4 regions of the Effusibacillus consociatus genome follow, and region 2 is predicted to be linked to each of the others. Evidence: riboswitches for the same ligand, from Rfam matches in the RefSeq annotation. Region 2 holds a riboswitch; each other region holds the start of a gene.
The links. Region 2 has a riboswitch for S-adenosylmethionine ahead of ACFO8Q_RS12295 (2,3-diketo-5-methylthiopentyl-1-phosphate enolase). Riboswitches for the same ligand answer to the same signal wherever they lie in the genome.
Positions count from the first base shown of each region.

Region 1: another riboswitch for S-adenosylmethionine. It lies ahead of ACFO8Q_RS20200 (methionine ABC transporter ATP-binding protein); the one in region 2 lies ahead of ACFO8Q_RS12295 (2,3-diketo-5-methylthiopentyl-1-phosphate enolase).
Region 3: another riboswitch for S-adenosylmethionine. It lies ahead of metH (methionine synthase); the one in region 2 lies ahead of ACFO8Q_RS12295 (2,3-diketo-5-methylthiopentyl-1-phosphate enolase).
Region 4: another riboswitch for S-adenosylmethionine. It lies ahead of ACFO8Q_RS16045 (trans-sulfuration enzyme family protein); the one in region 2 lies ahead of ACFO8Q_RS12295 (2,3-diketo-5-methylthiopentyl-1-phosphate enolase).

Region 1 is NZ_JBHSHC010000142.1:14,473-19,031, forward strand. It holds gene ACFO8Q_RS20185 (ketol-acid reductoisomerase) at 1-245, shown strand, start outside; gene ACFO8Q_RS20190 (2-isopropylmalate synthase) at 342-1,910, shown strand; gene ACFO8Q_RS20195 (PilZ domain-containing protein) at 2,140-2,520, shown strand; SAM riboswitch class I at 2,684-2,799, shown strand; gene ACFO8Q_RS20200 (methionine ABC transporter ATP-binding protein) at 2,870-3,883, shown strand; gene ACFO8Q_RS20205 (methionine ABC transporter permease) at 3,884-4,549, shown strand.
Region 2 is NZ_JBHSHC010000096.1:158,690-163,248, forward strand. It holds gene ACFO8Q_RS12280 (FtsW/RodA/SpoVE family cell cycle protein) at 1-765, shown strand, start outside; gene ACFO8Q_RS12285 (hypothetical protein) at 849-1,031, shown strand; gene ACFO8Q_RS12290 (pyridoxal phosphate-dependent aminotransferase) at 1,124-2,293, shown strand; SAM riboswitch class I at 2,362-2,507, shown strand; gene ACFO8Q_RS12295 (2,3-diketo-5-methylthiopentyl-1-phosphate enolase) at 2,584-3,813, shown strand; gene ACFO8Q_RS12300 (2-hydroxy-3-keto-5-methylthiopentenyl-1-phosphate phosphatase) at 3,816-4,487, shown strand; gene ACFO8Q_RS12305 (methylthioribulose 1-phosphate dehydratase) at 4,484-4,559, shown strand, end outside.
Region 3 is NZ_JBHSHC010000044.1:50,964-55,522, forward strand. It holds gene metH (methionine synthase) at 1-2,420, opposite strand, end outside; SAM riboswitch class I at 2,488-2,589, opposite strand; gene ACFO8Q_RS06750 (trans-sulfuration enzyme family protein) at 2,663-3,820, opposite strand; gene ACFO8Q_RS06755 (hypothetical protein) at 3,881-4,057, opposite strand; gene ACFO8Q_RS06760 (GlsB/YeaQ/YmgE family stress response membrane protein) at 4,315-4,559, opposite strand, start outside.
Region 4 is NZ_JBHSHC010000112.1:212,519-217,077, forward strand. It holds gene ACFO8Q_RS16030 (DUF441 domain-containing protein) at 1-211, opposite strand, end outside; gene comA (phosphosulfolactate synthase) at 285-1,118, opposite strand; gene ACFO8Q_RS16040 (MFS transporter) at 1,232-2,524, opposite strand; SAM riboswitch class I at 2,669-2,776, shown strand; gene ACFO8Q_RS16045 (trans-sulfuration enzyme family protein) at 2,847-4,007, shown strand; gene ACFO8Q_RS16050 (trans-sulfuration enzyme family protein) at 4,004-4,559, shown strand, end outside.

The sequences.
Region 1 (4,559 bases), on a different contig from region 2:
ATACGGCGGAGTTTGGTGATTATGTCACTGGTCCCCGGATCGTAACCGAAGAAACAAAGAAAGAGATGCGTAAAGTCCTGGAAGAAATCCAACGCGGTGAATTTGCAAAGAAATGGATTCTTGAAAATCAGGCAGGTCGTCCTTTCTACACCGCCGTTAAGAACAAGGAAGCTGAGCACCCGATTGAACAAGTGGGCAAACAGCTCCGTGAAATGATGAGTTGGATCAACAAGCCATCTAACTAAAAGGAACCCCCATCAAAAGTGGTGCCAAGTGCAGCGCTTTGATGGGGACTTATAAAAAATGGGAATCGAAAGACAAAAAATTAAGGAGGGAGATTTATGCGCAAGATTGAGATATTTGACACCACTCTTCGCGATGGGGAACAATCCCCTGGTGTGAGTCTGACACAAGAAGAAAAACTGGAGATTGCCCGTCAGCTGGCTCGACTTGGTGTCAATATCATTGAGGCTGGTTTCGCGGCTTCCTCCAAAGGAGATTTTGAATCGGTACAACGAATTGCAAATGAAGTTCGAGGGGTCAGCATCTGCTCCTTGGCACGTTCCACAGAGAAGGATATCGATCAGGCGTATCAAGCGCTAAAAGGAGCGGAGCATCCACGAATTCATGTGTTTCTGGCAACTTCTCCGATTCATATGCAGCACAAATTGCGGATGACACCGGAGCAAGTGTTGGAGCAAGCGGAATTCGCTGTTAAGTTGGCACGCAAATATGTACCCGATGTTGAGTTTTCTGCTGAAGATGCGGGACGTTCCGATCTCGATTTTCTTGTAAAAGTGGCTGAAGTTGCTGCGAAATGGGGAGCATCGGTGTTCAACATTCCGGATACGGTCGGGTATTTGACACCGGATGAATATGGACAGATATTCAAGTACATCCGTGACCACGCATCAGGTGCGGATAAATTGAAATTGTCGGCTCATTGTCATGATGATCTTGGAATGGCGGTTGCCAATTCGTTGGCTGCCATTTTGGCAGGGGCTGATCAGATCGAAGGCGCGATTAACGGAATCGGTGAACGGGCGGGTAATGCGGCGATCGAGGAAGTAGTGTTGGCTCTTGCTACTCGACCAACTATTTACCAGGCCACAACCAGCCTGGATCTTTCCCAGATTGCCCGTACCAGCCGATTGGTATCGAAACTGACCGGTATGGTCGTGCAGCCAAATAAAGCGATTGTCGGTGCCAATGCGTTTGCTCATGAGTCCGGTATTCACCAGGACGGAATGTTGAAAGAGAAATCCACTTATGAAATCATTCGTCCGGAAACCGTGGGAATGGCAGATACGAAGCTTGTTCTGGGTAAGCATTCGGGCCGCCATGCATTCAAAGACCATATCGCGTCCCTCGGGTACGATCTTGATGGTGAGGCTTTGAACACAGTATTCCGCAAGTTTAAAGATCTTTGTGACAAGAAGAAGTATGTAACGGACGAGGACATTCTGTCCCTGCTCCTGGAATACGAAGTTGATACTTCCAAGCTTTCGTATCGTTTAGAATTCATGCAGGTATCCTGCGGTACACACGGCGTTCCGACAGCAACCGTTGGGTTAATCGATGACGAACAAGGTCTGCTGCAGGAAGCGGCTGTTGGAAACGGGGCGTTCGATGCGATCTCCCGTGCAATTGATCGGATTACCGGGGAACAGGTGGAACTGCTCCATTACCAGATCGACTCGGTAACTGGGGGACAGGACGCTCTCGCGGAAGTGAGAATTCAAATTCGGCAAGGTGAGATTGTCAGCAATGGGCGAGCCACTTCTACGGACACGCTGGAAGCGGGTGCCCGGGCCTATCTGGATGCTGTTAACCGATTAATTATGAAACGCATGGATACTTTCGGCAAAGATTATCGACGGATGAAAGAGAAGGCTGATCTCCACGCCTAAGAAGATTTTTGCTACCAAAGTCCTATCTGCATCCCAAGCGCTTTCCCCTTCTGCGGAAAGTGCTTGTTTGTTTTTTAAAGGGACCCCTTGTCCAATCAAAGAAATTAAAAATAGGACTGAAGTACCTAGAGTCGTCGAACCTCTCTGTTATAAATTATTAACACCATTTACAGGTGCAATTGAAGAATTTGGTATTGGGGTTTCGGGGGAATACGGGGAGGACACGAGTATGCAGCAGAGGGAATTTTATCGTCTGAATATCACCGCTTTTTGTTCGCTTCGTTTGCGTAAATTGGGGGCGAAGCAGCTGCCTTTCGGGGATGAGTTCGAGGTGGAAATTCAAAATATTTCGGGTGGCGGGCTTTGCTTCCTGACGGATCGCGATTTGCCCATCAGCGAAGTTTTGGTATGGCAATTTCAGATTGATATTCCGAATCATGAAATCAACGTTTACGGTCAACTAGTTTGGAAACAAGCAGAAACGGAAGAGATGTTTCTGTATGGAGTAAAATTCCTTTTCTTCAAAGAAGATGAGCAAAGGAATCTGATCTCAAAAATTAATACTCTCCAAATACGTCGTAAGCAAGCGGAAAAGTACGCAGCATGGTAATCGAAATATTTTCCTGAAAAATCCTGCAAATTAATTTTTAATAATTGCGGGATTTTTGATTTTTTTGTTTCATTTTTTTGTATTGACTTTATCTTTCTGGGTACGATATACTCGTTCTTGTATTTTTAAAATGATAAATTGAATACAAATGATTTGGAAATTCTTCTTATCAAGAGAGGCGGAGGGACAGGCCCAATGAAGCCCGGCAACCGGCTCATCCTAATGATGGGTGTCGCGGTGCCAATTCCTACAAGATCGTTTGATCTTGACAGATGAGGAGGGGCGCTGGATACAACAACCCTTTTTCATTCTGTGAAAAGGGTTTTTTTATTGAACGGAGGTGAAACGGATGATTCTGCTGCAAAATCTTTATAAAGATTATCAGGTGAATGGGAAACTGGTTCCTGCTTTGCGCGGAATCGATCTTTCGATAGAAAAGGGAGAAATTTTCGGTGTGATCGGCCATTCCGGGGCGGGAAAGAGTACACTGATTCGCTGTATCAATCTGTTGGAGCGTCCGACTTCCGGGAGCGTAGTCGTGGATGGTGTGGATCTGACGGCTTTGGAAGATCGGAAGCTGCAGGAACAGCGCCGACAAATCGGCATGATTTTTCAACATTTTAACCTGCTTTCATCTGCCACTGTCGCGGAGAATGTGGCGTTCCCGTTGAAACTTGCCAAACGGCCCAAGGCGGAGATCGAGCGCAAGGTATCGGAGCTGCTGTCTCTGGTCGGTTTGGAAGGACATCGGAACAAATATCCGGCTCAATTGTCCGGAGGGCAAAAACAGCGTGTCGGAATTGCGAGAGCATTGGCAAACGATCCTAAGGTGCTGCTGTGTGATGAAGCGACATCTGCGCTTGATCCGCAAATAACCAACTCGATTCTTGCCTTGCTGCGAGATATTAACAGGAAACTCGGCATCACTATTGTATTGATCACACACGAAATGCATGTGATCCGTTCGATTTGTGACGGGGTCGGAGTGATTGACGGAGGGAGAATTGTTGAGTCAGGAAAGGTCGTCGATGTATTTTTGAAACCTCAGCACCCGACAACGCGGGAATTTGTCGAGCAAGTGGCTGACTCGGTGGAACTGAGAGAAACGGTGGCACACGAAAAATCTTCCGGTGACCGAATCATTGTCCGCATCACTTTCCTGGGCGAGCAGACTTACCGGCCGATTTTATTCCAAACCATGATGGAAACCGGTACTTCGTTCAATATCCTGCAAGGTACGATTTCCCGGATGAAAGATACACCCTACGGTCAACTGGTCGTGGAATTGGATGGCGACGCCCAACAAGTCAATTCGACCATTGAAGCATTGCGCCTGCGTGGGCTTGATGTGGAGGTGATCTAGTTGGAATTGACATTCGAAAATTTGGATTGGGCAGAGATTGGACAGGCAACCATCGATACGTTGATTATGCTGGGGCTCTCGGGATTCTTTACCGTTTTGATCGGGTTGCCGCTGGGAGTGTTCTTATTTTTAACTTCACGAGGACAGCTGCTTGAAAATCGGGTATTCTATTCAGTTACATCTTTTGTTGTAAATATCCTGCGATCGGTGCCGTTTATTATCCTGATGATCCTGCTAATCCCGTTCACCAAGCTGGTTGTAGGGACTTCAATCGGCGTGGAGGGTTCCATTCCGCCGCTTGTGATTGGCGCGGCCCCGTTTTTTGCCCGGTTGGTGGAAACTTCCCTGCGTGAAGTGGATCGCGGAGTCATTGAAGCGGCCCAATCAATGGGAGCCTCAAACTGGCACATTATTTGGAAAGTGCTGCTGCCTGAATCCCGCCCGGGCCTTATCGCGGGAATCACGATCACTACGGTGGCACTTGTCTCCTACACAGCCATGTCAGGGGTAATTGGTGGCGGAGGACTGGGAGATTTGGCCATTCGTTACGGATATCAACGCTTCCAGACAGATGTCATGATTGTCACGGTTCTGATCCTGCTTGTGTTGGTTCAGATCCTCCAAACATTCGGAGACAGATTGGTTCTTCGCTTCAGCAGAAAATAATCGCAGGCAA
Region 2 (4,559 bases):
GTGAAAGATAAGGAAGAAGAGTTCCGGCTGAAGCATTTTTGGAGAGTGTCGGCCATCTGGTTCGCCCCGCTGTTTCTTATCATGCTGGAGCCCGATCTGGGCCAGGGAATGGTCATGGTCGGATTGTTCAGTGCAATGATGGTACTGTTCTTGAAACGGAAGCTGCTCATTTGGTTCGGGAGCTTGGCCGGTATATTTGTTGTTCTGTATTTCGTGGCGATCTACGCTTTTCCGCAAACGTATCTAAAAGTGGTGGATTTGCTGCCGCTTAAGGAATACCAAAAGGCTCGCTTTCAAGTTGTAATTGATCCGGAAAAAGCCGGTGAATGGGGATACCAGGTGCATCAGGCGATCATAGCGATCGGAAACGGAGGTCTGCCGGGACGAGGTTTAACCGGTGGATCCCAAACACAGGGGGCATTCGTTCCCGAACAGCAAACCGATATGATATTCTCCGCAATCGGAGAGGACTTTGGGTTTATTGGAACCTCCCTGTTGATTATCCTTTTCTTTATAATGCTGCAGCGGATGGTCAAGATTGCAACCTCCACGCCTGACGCGTTTGGTACGTTTTTTATAACTGGCGCGATTGGGATGTTTGGATTCCAGATCTTTGAAAACATTGGGATGAACCTTGCGGTGATGCCCGCCACAGGCATTACGCTCCCATTCGTTTCCTATGGAGGTACGTCCTTGTTGACCAACTTTATTATTATGGGGATTGTACAGTCGGTTGCGATTCGACGGCGGAAGCTGCGGTTCTAAAGTTTTGGGGGCCGTTTATAGATTCACAGCCATTTGGGAATCCTATCCTCATGTTGGAGATTCAGACAGGAGGAGGAAAAGCATTGGACAGGCAGACTCCCGAAATACCGCAGGTCGACCTGCCGGATGAAGTTACCCAGGTCGATATGCCGGAGATAGGGGAAACTACCCCTCATCCGCAAACACCGGATCCACAAGCTGTCACCTTCACCGAGTCTTCCGAGGCTGCGGAAAGAAAAATATCAAAAATTGGATTTGCACCTTGAACAAGCGGGGTTAAATATCCGCTTGTTTTTTTTGTCGAATCGATTTATGATTTTTTTATTTGCAAGGGTTTTTAAGGAAGGGTGGTCTCCTCATGATTTTGCAACCGGCAGATCGGATGCGGCGGCTTCCGGAACAATTTTTCTCGGCGCTTGTGCGAAAAGCGAATTCCTATATAGCAAAAGGGTACGATGTTATCAATTTGGGACAGGGCAACCCGGATTTACCGACACCTCAACATATTGTCGAGTCGATGCGGGAAGCGGTTCTTGATCCGCTCACTCATCGCTATTCTCCGTTCTCGGGCCTCCCGGAACTGAAGGAAGCAATCGCAGACTGGTATAAGGCGGAGTATAATGTGGATCTGGATCCGGCTTCGGAAGTGGCCATTCTGTTCGGAGGAAAAGTCGGACTGGTCGAAATCAGCCAATGTCTCTTAAATAAAGGCGATGTGTGCCTGGTGCCCGACCCGGGATATCCCGACTACTGGTCGGGTGTTGCCATGAGCGGGGCCGAAATGGTGATGATGCCGCTTTTGCGGGAAAACGGGTTTCTGCCGGATTATTCTTTGTTGTCCCAGGAAACGCTGCAGCGGGCAAAGCTGATGTTCCTAAATTACCCGAACAACCCGACTGCCGCTACGGCAAGCGAATCATTTTTCCGGGATACGGTCGAATTTGCTGCAAAAAACGGGATTGTGGCAGCGCATGATTTTGCATATGGTGCGATCGGTTTTGACGGACAAAAGCCGGTATCATTCCTGCAAGTGCCCGGTGCCAAAGAGGTCGGGGTAGAGTTCTATACCATGTCCAAAACCTATAATATGGCGGGCTGGCGGGTTGGATTCGCGCTCGGAAACAAAGATGTGATATCATTGATTAATTTAATTCAAGACCATTATTATGTAAGCCTCTTCCCGGCGATCCAGCGGGCGTCGATCACCGCCTTGAGATCTTCGCAGGATTGCGTTAGACAACTTGTGTCGACCTATGAAAGCCGCCGCGATGTGTTTGTGGGAGGCTTACGGCAACTTGGCTGGGATTGCCCGGCGCCAAAGGGCTCCTTCTTCACATGGGTACCGATTCCGAACGGCATGGGGGCTGTTGAATTCGCAGACTATGTACTGGATCAAGCCCATGTTGTAATGGCTCCCGGAATTGGATTTGGAAAAAGCGGAGAAGGGTACGTGCGAGTTGGTCTTTTAGCACCGGAAGAACGATTGCGGGAAGCGGTCGAACGGCTGAAACAAATAAAAGTCTATTGACATCTTGAATTACCTGTCGTATGATTTCTCTAGTTTAAAATTAACTGAAATTTTCACAACAAATGTGACTCTTATCCAGAGCAGGCTGAGGGACTGGCCCGATGATGCCCGGCAACCGGATACATCCGTGATGGAACGCTTTCCTGTTCTATTCGCAACTTGATGTATCAATGGTGCTAACTCCTGCAGAATCATGGATTCTGAGAGATGAGAGGCGAGGAATTGTTCTCGAGTACGCCTCTTTTTCTTAAAGGAAAAGAGGCGTTTGTGTTTTAAAGGGGGTAGCAATTTTGAGTAACCTGCAACTAGAAGATTATATTGTTGCCACGTATCTGGTTCATGGACGCGGGGGCGATTTTCATAAAAAAGCCCAAGGTATAGCAGTGGGACTGACGGTTGGCTCCTGGACCGATTTGCCCGCAGAACGGCAGGAGCGGATGAAGAAGCACCTGGGGCATGTAGTTTCAGTACAAGAATTGGGTTCCGATGAACAGGGGACTGTCAAAGCGCTGCTTAAAATTGCCTATCCGACAATCAATTTCACACCGGATCTTCCTGCGGTTCTTACTTCCGTTTTCGGAAAGCTGTCGATGGACGGGGCGATCAAATTAATCGATTTGGATTTTCCGGCAGAGTTCACGAAGAACTTCCCGGGGCCGAAGTTTGGCATTGAAGGGGTTCGGAATCGGTTGGGAGTACAGAACCGTCCGCTCCTGATGTCGATTTTCAAATCGTGCATCGGATACGACACGGACACATTGGCCGAACTGTTTTACCAGCAGGCACTGGGCGGAGTCGATCTGGTGAAGGATGATGAAATTTTCTTTGATGATACGTATGCTCCGTTTGAAAAGCGGATTGAAGCGTGCTTGAAAGCGGCTGATCGTGCCTCGGCAGAAACAGGAAAAAAGGTGCTCTATGCGGCGAACCTGACGGCACCGGTAACGGAAATTGTCGATAAGGCGAAGCGGGCGGTTCAAGCGGGCGCAAATGCTCTCCTGTTGAACGTTCTGGCATACGGTTACGATGTCCTGCACCGACTGGCGGCAGATCCGGAAGTAAATGTTCCGATCATGGCCCATCCGGCGTTGGCGGGAGCTCTCTATCCGTCTCCTCAATATGGGATCAGTGCACCGGTTGTATTGGGAAAATTGATGCGGCTTGCCGGTGCCGATTTGGTCCTGTATCCGTCCCCGTATGGATCGGTAGCCATGGAACGTGCGGAAACTCTTGCGATCGCAGAGGAACTCAGAAAGCCGAAGGAAGTACTCAAACCGGCGTTCCCGGTTCCGTCTGCCGGTATTCATCCGGGATTGGTTCCACAACTTTACAATGATCTGGGGAATGACCAGGTGATCAATGCGGGCGGCGGCATTCATGGCCATCCGGGAGGATCTGCTGCTGGCGGTCGGGCTTTTGTCGCGGCGATCGATGCGGTGATTCAGGGACGAACTCTCGAGGATGCAGCCAAAGACAGTGCAGAATTGGCGAAAGCACTTGAACTTTGGGGAGGCAAATGATCGTGGCGAAGCCGATTGTGATTTTCTGCGATTTTGACGGGACCATTACCGAGCGCGACATGATCATGACTCTGATGGAGAAGTTTGCACCTGAAGGATGGGAAACGATTAAGGATGACATTCTGTCGCAGCGAATTCCTGTGCAGGAAGGAGTCGGGAAACTGTTCTCTCTGATTCCGTCGGCCAAGCGCGAAGAGCTTGTGAAGTATGCGGAAGACGCAGTCAAAATTCGCGCAGGCTTTTCCGAATTTGTAACTTATTGCAGGGAGAATGGGATTCAGTTTCTTGTTACGAGCGGGGGAATCGACTTTTTTGTCGGGCCGATCCTGGCTCCTTATGGGGACATCAACAAGATTTACTGCAACGGTTCTGACTTCTCAGGCGAGACGATCCGAATTCTATGGCCGCATGGTTGTGATGAGCGATGCGACGGGGGCTGTGGAATGTGCAAGCCGTCGATTCTCAGGCACTATCCGGCGGATCAATATACAAGAGTTGTAATCGGTGACAGCATCACCGATCTCAAAGCATCGCGACTGGCCGACGTGGTGTTGGCAAGATCCCTGCTGCTTGAGAAATGCAGGGAAGAAGGGCTGCCGCACGAAGCGTTTCAAGATTTTTATGATGTGATGGATTCTATCAAACGATTGCAAACAAAGGGGGTGTCCGTATGAGCCAATACACTTTTTTTCAGGAAGACCGGATTCGCATCGCACAGGAATTAAAGGAGATTGCAGACAACTTCA
Region 3 (4,559 bases), on a different contig from region 2:
GTTAAGGCAGCTCCGCCTACAAGGATCGGCACATCGACTCCTGCCTCCCGCAAATCCTGGGCGGTGGTCACCATCTGCTGGGCCGATTTCACCAACAGACCGGAGAGGCCAATTGCATCCGGTTTCTCCTGTCGGTAGGCGGCAATTAGCTGTTCCGGCGGAACTTTAATTCCGAGATTGACTACCTGGTACCCATTGTTGGACAGGATGATCTCCACCAGATTTTTGCCGATGTCGTGTACATCCCCTTTAACGGTTGCCAGCAGGATCTTGCCTTTAACGGCAGACTCGGATCGCTCCATAAAAGGTTCCAGATAGGCAACGGCCGCTTTCATCACTTCGGCGCTCTGCAGCACTTCCGCCACAATTAACTCGTTGTCGTTAAACAATCGGCCGACCTCTTCCATGCCTTTCATCAGCGGGCCGTTTATAATATCCAGCGGCGGATATTTGGCAAGTGCTTCCTTCAGGTCGTCAATTAACCCTTCTTTCGTACCTTCCACTACATAGTTGGCCAATCTCTCTTCCAGTGTGAGATTGGAAACTTCCTTCACCTTCGTAACTTTCTTTTCGCGGTAGAAAGCAGTGAACTCTGCAAGCGTGGCATCATTCGTATTAAAAAGAAGCTCCTCTGCCATCCGCCGTTCCTCGTCCGGAATCGACGCATAGCGTTCCAACTTCTCCGTGTTAACAATGGCGTAATCAAGCCCGGCTTTGGTGCAATGATAGAGGAACACGGCGTTCAGCACTTCGCGGCCTGTCGGCGGCAAGCCGAACGACACGTTCGACACGCCCAAAATGGTACCGCACTGAGGATACTCTTGTTTAATGAGACGAATCCCTTCTACCGTTTCAAGTGCGGAACCGATATATTGCTCATCTCCGGTACCGACAGGGAACACCAGCGGATCGAAGATAATATCCTGCGGGTTCACACCATACTTGTTCACCAGCAGATCATAGGAACGTTTGGCAACCTCCAGTTTACGTTCCCGTGTTACTGCCATCCCCTGCTCGTCGATAGTTCCGACAACAACCGCAGCCCCATATTTCGTGATAAGCGGAGCAACTTCCTCGAAACGTTCTTCCCCGTCTTCCAGGTTAATTGAGTTGATGATCGCTTTTCCCTGTGAATGCTTCAATCCCAGCTCAATCACTTTGGAATCGGTGGAATCGATCATCAGGGGCACTTTTACCTTTTTGACCACATAGTGCAGGAACTTCTCCATGTCCCCATACTCGTCCCGATCCGGATCCGCCAAGCAGATGTCGATCACATGAGCTCCCTTTTTCACTTGGGCTCGCGCAATTTCAGACGCGTCCTCATACAGCCCCTCTGCTATGAGAGTCCGAAACTTCTTCGATCCGATGACGTTCGTCCGTTCTCCCACCATCAGCGGACGATTGTCCGGCTCCAGGTACACGGTTTCGATCCCGGAAACTGCCGGGAGATGGCCCTCTGCAGCGTGACGCGGCTTATAGTCTTTTAATGCTTCTGCGAGTGCATGGATATGTTCCGGTGTCGTACCGCAGCAGCCCCCCGCAATATTCAACCAGCCTTGTTCTGCGAATCCGGCCATTTTTTTCGCAAGTGCTTGCGGGGATTCGTGGTAATGACCGTTCTCGTCCGGCAGTCCCGCATTCGGATAACAGCTGACCCCGCACTGAGCCAATTCTGACAGAGTACGCAAATGGTCACGCATGAACTCAGGGCCGGTTGCACAGTTCAACCCGACAGTGATCGGTTTCAAATGTTCGAGGGAAATATAGAACGATTCGATGTTCTGACCGGCCAATGTCGTACCCATTGGTTCAATGGTGCCGGATAACATCAGCGGAAGTTCCACACCGAGTTCGTCAAACGCTTTTTTAATTCCAAGGCTGCCCGCTTTCACATTGAGTGTGTCCTGTGCCGTTTCAAGCAGCAGGACGTCCACGCCGCCCTGTATCAATGCCTTCGCCTGCAGGTAATAATCTTCCGTCAGTTCCTCAAAAGTGGTTCCCCCTGTGACCGACAGCGTTTTTGTAGTGGGACCCATTGCACCCGCCACAAAACGAGGCCATTCGGGAGTAGACCATTTTCGTACTGCATCGACCGCCAGCTTCGCGGCAGCCAGGTTGATTTCATCCGCCCGGTCCTGCAGGTTATACTCTGCCAGTACCAGTCGGGTAGAGCCAAACGTATTCGTCTCAATGATGTCGGCCCCTGCTTCCAGATACTTCTCATGGATCGCTTGGATCACATCAGGACGTGTGAGGTTGAGGTACTCGTTGCAGCCCTCGTATTCTTCCCCGCCAAAATCTTCCGCAGTCAGATTTGCCTGCTGGATCATGGTCCCCATCGCCCCGTCGAGGATGAGAATTTTCTTCTTTAGTTGTTCCAAGATTGGATGTTGAATCTTGTTCGCTGACGTGCTCATGCTGGTTCCCCCTGTCTATAACAAAGCCCTCTCCAGAATGAGAGGGCTGATCGCTTCAAGTCCGCTCCTCCTATCTTCCAGAACGCTTTCTGCTGGAATTAGCACCGTGTGATCGCACCGGTTGCTGTGGTTTCATCGGGCCAGTTCCCTCCGCCACTCTGGATAGAAGTATGAAAATATTTTAATTTTTATTTAGTTTGCATGAAATAGTGAATGCTGTCAAGATGATTTATGCGGATTTATTACTCCAAAGCCATGTCCAGATCCTGCCATATATCTTCCACATCTTCGATCCCAACGGAAAATCGCACAAGCCCATCCCAAACTCCCGCTTTCTCCCGCTCTTCTTTCGGAATAATGGCGTGGGTCATGGAAGCCGGATGCTGAATCAGTGTACCGACATCCCCCAGTGAAACGGCCAGGGTACACAGTTTCACCGAATTCATGAGCTTGACGCCCGCTTCATATCCTCCCTTTAAGACAAAAGAAATCATCGCTCCCGGTCCCTTCATCTGCTTTTCCATGATCGCTTTGTCTTCAAATCCCGCCAATCCCGGAAAAAACACCTGAGCGACGGCATCGTGCTTTTCCAAACGCTCCGCCAAGACTTGTGCATTGAGTTGGGCACGATCCATCCGAATGTGCAATGTGCGCATCCCTTGAGAAAGAAGCCATGCATCCATCGGAGACATGACGGCCCCCATATTTTTCTGCACTTCTTTCCGCATCGGATCAATAATATCCTTTCTGGCCACCACCAGGCCGCCAATCAGATATCCATGACCGGACAGGTATTTGGTTGCGCTGTGCACCACAATATCAATTCCATGCAAAATCGGATTTTGCAAGTACGGGGACAGAAACGTGTTATCGACAACGGTCAGGATCCGTTTTTGCTTGGCCAAATCCGCCACACTGCTCAAATCAACCAGGGACAGAGTGGGATTTGAAGGCGTTTCGAAGTAAATCACTCTTGTTCGTTCTGTGATGTGGGGCTCCAGATCTTCTGCTGTTTTGAATGGGACAAACGTTACGTCGATTCCAAACTTTTTTACCGTTGTAGTAAGAAACGCATGAGTTGCCCCGTATAATGCAGTGTGGGCAATTACGTGATCTCCTGCCTGCAGAATCCCAAGGAGACAGCCTGTAATGGCCGCCATTCCTGATGAAAAAGCGAGACAACCTTCACCGAATTCAAGTTCCGCCACTTTCTCTTCCAACTCACGAACGGTCGGGTTTCCCAGACGTGTATACATGAACCCGGGGTCTTCCCCCGCAAAACGTTGGGCTCCCACTTCCGCATTTTCAAATACAAAAGTCGAAGTCATATAGATAGGTGGAATATGGGATCCATAGCCGGGATCTTTCTTGACTTTGACAAGTTTGGATGCATACTTCATTCAGTCGCTGCCCCCTTTTGTTCTCCCCTTTTGCCTTTCCCTATATTCTATCCTTCCCATTTATCCCTGGTACAAAGAATTAACCGCACGCCGGATTTGGCCCAAGCCCTGTTCCAAAATCAGACGGGGGCAAGCGATATTCATCCGCATAAACCCTTCACCGCCGAGTCCAAAACCGCGTCCTTCATTCATCGCCACTTTTGCTTTTTCAAGCATAAAACGAGGCAGTTCTTTCAAGGTTCGGCCACATGGGGAGATCGTCGCTCACACCAAAACGTTTTTCAAGTTCGTCCCACTTTTCGGAAGCTGTGTTCCTCCGGTTTATCACTTGATCGGAATCATACTTCATCAACGTTCCCTCCAGTTGATTTGTAATAAATCTATGTTATCGTAAATTCCAAAGAAATACAGCCGATGTCCCGGCGTAAACCGCTGTGAAATTGCATAGAAAAAGGCTTCCGCCGGGGAAGCCTGTTCGGTCAAACGTCCAATCTTTATGTTCGATTTCGCACAGCTCGCATAATAAATGCGACAAGCAAAGACACAACTATCGCTCCAATTAGAGCCGGCACAATGTAAAATCCGCCTATCACCGGACCCCATTGCCCCAACAACAGACCGCCAAGCCAGGCGCCAACGAAACCTGCAATTATATTCCCAATTACTCCTCCCGGGACGTCTCGTCCGCTGATCAGTCCTGCCAACCAGCCAATCACTCCACCGATGACAAGTGTCCATA
Region 4 (4,559 bases), on a different contig from region 2:
TTTGAATTTTTCCGTTCACAAGCGGTACCAACACTGCGATCATCAAAAACAACAATCCTATTTCAAGTCCGCGTCTCTCTAAAGCGGGAAAGAATCTTTGCAAATTGGACAGTTTCAAGATCAGCAGGACACTTGCGGCTGTAGCAAGAATGCTTGCCCTTCCCACGATGCCTACGATAATCAACAAAACGAGGACAATTTCACCGGCCATAAGCCCCACCCCTTGTATCAATCCATACAAATATATGGACAAGAAAGGGGGCATATGCGAATCAAATTCCGATTCACTCAACAATCATCACGGGAGGATACAAAGGGTTGTTCGTTAACCGGAGAGTATCGCTGCGAAGCCCCCGCCGCAAACATTCGACGGAAATAATTTCCGATGGGGCGAGATTTCCCAGGTTCACATTGGAGCCGAATCTCGAAATCAGTTCCTCCTGCTGAGATTTTAAAGGTGCTTCCCAGATTAATGAGTCGATCGACTTGAGTTGTTCGAGAAGCTGGTCAACATCATCTTTCCTGATCGAACCGTTCGCTTCATACACACCTACGGATTTGCCGGACTCGCGTCCTTCTATAATCACCTTAAACGCGCCTGCTTCGAGATCCTGTTCAATCGTTTCCAATTGTTCTTCGATTGGCAAGTGTACATTCGTTTCTTTCTTTCCTACTTCACTCAGAACCACGAATCCCATGTTTCTGGCCTCTTGAATCAGTTCCCGGCGAAGTTTTCTGTCAAGAGTGATGGTTCCATCAGAAATTTCAATGGCTGAAAATCCAATTTTTTTGGCGCTTCGCATAAATTCCTGCCAACACCCCTGCAGCACTGCTGCCTCAAGGAGAGTACCGCCCGGATAGATTTGAATGTCGTGTTCGCGCAATATGTTAATTTTATTTTGCAGTATGGATTTCGAGTACAGCATGGCGGTTCCAAAGCCTAGTTTCAGGAAATCGATATAGGGGCCGGCCATTTCTACAAGATCCAATGTTTCACGAATTCCTAGTCCCTTGTCAATCAGCATACTTAAACCGCAAGTTCGTGGTTTGGAAAAACGGCCGGGCAGCGGATCACTTATAATCGTATTCCACGGTCTTTGCGGTAAAAATTCGGTCATGATCAAAAAACTCCTTTCCCCTCGTGCAAGTCAAATTCCTTAAGGGTTTGGTAACCTTGACACAACAATGGAAACTGGGCTCCAATATCGTATGCGAAAAACGGGCGTGGGTGTTAAGCCCGTGCTTTTCTTTTTGCCAGAAGTTTTCGGAGGGTTTCGAAGGGAAGAGTGCCGGGTGCTGGCGGGGATGGGGCATCGTTGCCGGGAACACGGATAAGCCAGGTGGATAACGCTGTGGAAAGAAGGGCGAGACCTGCTACCGAAAGAAACATTGCAGCAGTTGAAAGTCCCATTAACCAGGTAAAAACAGGCGGACCAATAGCGACTCCGAGAAATCTGACCGATCCGTAAAAAGAGGTAACGATCCCACGTTCCTCCATACTCACGGCAGAGGTGATCAGCATATTTAAACAGGGCAATACCAGACCGGTTCCGATTCCGCTGATCACAAGCAGGGCCAGCAGCAGGTAAGTATTTCTGACAAAGGAACCGGAACCCAGGGAAACGGCGACGAGGATCATCCCGACGATAATCAGCGTCTTCATTAACCCTTTTTTCTTTTTAATGTTGGATCCGGTGATATAAGAGCTCAAGGACATCGCGAGCAAAGGAATTGCTAATATTCCGCCCTTCAACAGTCCATCAATTTTGTATGTTTCTTCCAAAATCTGAGACAAGTAAAAGAGAACCCCAAACAGAATGAAAAGCGAGCTTGCACCCGCAAAGTAAGCTGTGAGCAGCCATTTCCATTCCCGCTTAAAAATTTTTTTTAGTGATTGTAAGTATTCCGGTATTTTTTGACTTTCTCCCGTTTTCTTCGGTTCCTTTATGAAATACCAGATTGCAAGCGCTGCCGGAATACATAAAACAGGGAAAGCCAAAAAGGCGCCGTACCAAACAATCATTGCAATCAATACACCTAAAATCGGACTCAGGACTTTACCCAGCCCGTTGGAAGCCTCTATTAATCCAAGGGCTTGACTGCGGGCACCTCCTTTGAAAATATCTCCCGCCAGAGCCATCGCAATCGGTGCCGTTCCGGCAGCACCAATCCCCTGCAGAACTCGACCAGCCATGATGATTGCATAGGGCTTCGCCAGCATGAAAGCTGCCAGGCCGGATATGAGACCACCAAGAGCATACAAAAGTAATGCGGGAATAATCACGATCTTGCGGTTAAACCGATCCGAAAGGAAACCGGCCAGAGGGATTATGATTCCCGCCGGAACCGAAAACAGTGTGATAACCAAACTTGCTTGAAATTTGGATATATCAAGCTGTTCCTGCATAGTCGGCAGAATGGGGATCAGCATCGAATTGCCCAACACCATGATAAGCGGAACGCTTCCGAGAGCGATGAGCGGCAGAACCGAAACTTTGGAACTGGTAGAGGTTGATTGCGCCATTCCGTTCAGTCCTTTCCTCAGTGTACAAGTAGTGTATCCATGAATCAGACTCCGATTGCAGGCAGTTGTTGTTAATCCACTCTTGACGAGCTGGCCCAAAGGTTGTACAGTGTATCCAAGAACCAAAGAACTGAATTATTTTGACTCTTATCCAGAGCTGGCGGAGGGACTGGCCCGATGAAGCCCGGCAACCTGAATCTTGTTTAAGATTTGTGGTGCTAATTCCTGCAGGTAGTACCTGACAGATAAGAGGAGGACTTCGGAAATTCACAAGGTCTTTCTCTTTAGAGAAAGGCCTTTTTTAAGTCAGGAGGAGATCACGATGAAAATTGAGACACGTTTGGCGCAAGCAGGGAATCGTCAAGATCCGCGCACAGGAGCAGTATCACTGCCGATTCATCATTCCACCACATTTTCTCATCCCGCTTTGGGGCAAAGTACAGGTTTCGATTATACACGAACTTTAAACCCGACGCGAAAAGTGCTGGAGGATACGATTGCCGACTTGGAGAACGGCACCAGAGGGTTTGCGTTTGCTTCCGGGATGGCTGCAATCGGCTGTTTGTTTGAAATATTTGAGCCCGGGGATCATTTGATTGCATCCAATGACTTGTACGGTGGTACGTATCGATTGTTGGAACAAATTTTGCGAAGAAAAGGCATCACCACCACCTATCTGGATTCCGGGGACTTGGCGGCTGTGGAAGCGGCTGTGCAGCCGAACACGAAAGCGATTTTTATCGAGACTCCGACCAATCCGACAATGAAGATCACTGATATAAAGGGCTGTGCCGCCATTGCGAAAAAATACGGTCTGCTGACGATTGTGGACAATACGTTTATGACCCCTTATTTCCAGCGTCCGCTGGACCTTGGCGCAGATATCGTACTTCACTCGGGAACCAAATATCTTGGTGGTCATAACGACGTGTTGTGTGGATTAATCGTGGTTAAGGATGAAGAACTGGGCGAGAAATTATTCTTTTTGCAAAACTCGATTGGGGCAGTGTTGGGACCGCAAGATTGCTGGTTGATGATTCGTGGGATGAAAACTTTGGCTCTTCGGATGGAGAAACACCAGGAGAATGCCCAGCTGGTTGCAGCATGGCTCGTTAAGCACCCGCAGGTAACAAAGGTGTATTTTCCGGGCCTAACCGATCATGAAGGCAAAGAGGTTCATGAAAAACAAGCTGCAGGATACAGCGGCATGCTGTCATTTGAAGTGGCAGACGAAAATATGATCGAGCCGATTTTGGCAAGTGTGAAAATGATTACTTTTGCCGAAAGTCTTGGGGGCGTGGAATCGTTAATCACCTATCCGGCAAGACAGACCCATTTTGATATTCCGAAAGAAGTACGGGAGGCTTATGGAGTAACAGACAGACTTCTGCGCTTTTCGGTTGGTATTGAACACTACCAGGATATCATTGAGGATCTGGCTCAAGCTTTAGAGGCGGCCAAGGTTGGGGCGGTGTCAAAATGAAATTTCAGACGAAAGCTCTTCATACCGGGGTAGAGGTCGATCCGATAACCGGCGCCTCCAGTGTTCCGATCTACCAAGCTTCTACCTTTCATCAGGAGGAATTTGATTCAACCCAGGAGTTCGATTACGCCCGTTCGGGTAATCCTACCCGAAAAGCGCTGGAACATATTATCGCGGAACTCGAAGGAGCAAACTACGGGTTTGCGTTTGCATCCGGCATGGCTGCAATCACGGGAGTATTGCTGACCTTGTCCTCCGGATCGCATGTTGTTGCTTGTGAAGACATTTACGGCGGAAGTTTTCGGGCGCTGACCCGTGTGTTTTCCCGTTTGGGGATTCAAACTGCTTTTGTGGATGCTTCCGACTTGGACAAAATTGATTCTGCGATCCGCCCTGAGACAAAAATGCTTCTTTTAGAAACGCCTTCAAATCCAACCCTGAAGATTATTGATTTAAAGGGAGCAGCCGAAATCGCAAAAAGAAAAGGGGTTATCACAGTTGTTGATAATACTTTCATGTCCCCTTTCTTGCAGCGGCCTCACGAATCAGGCA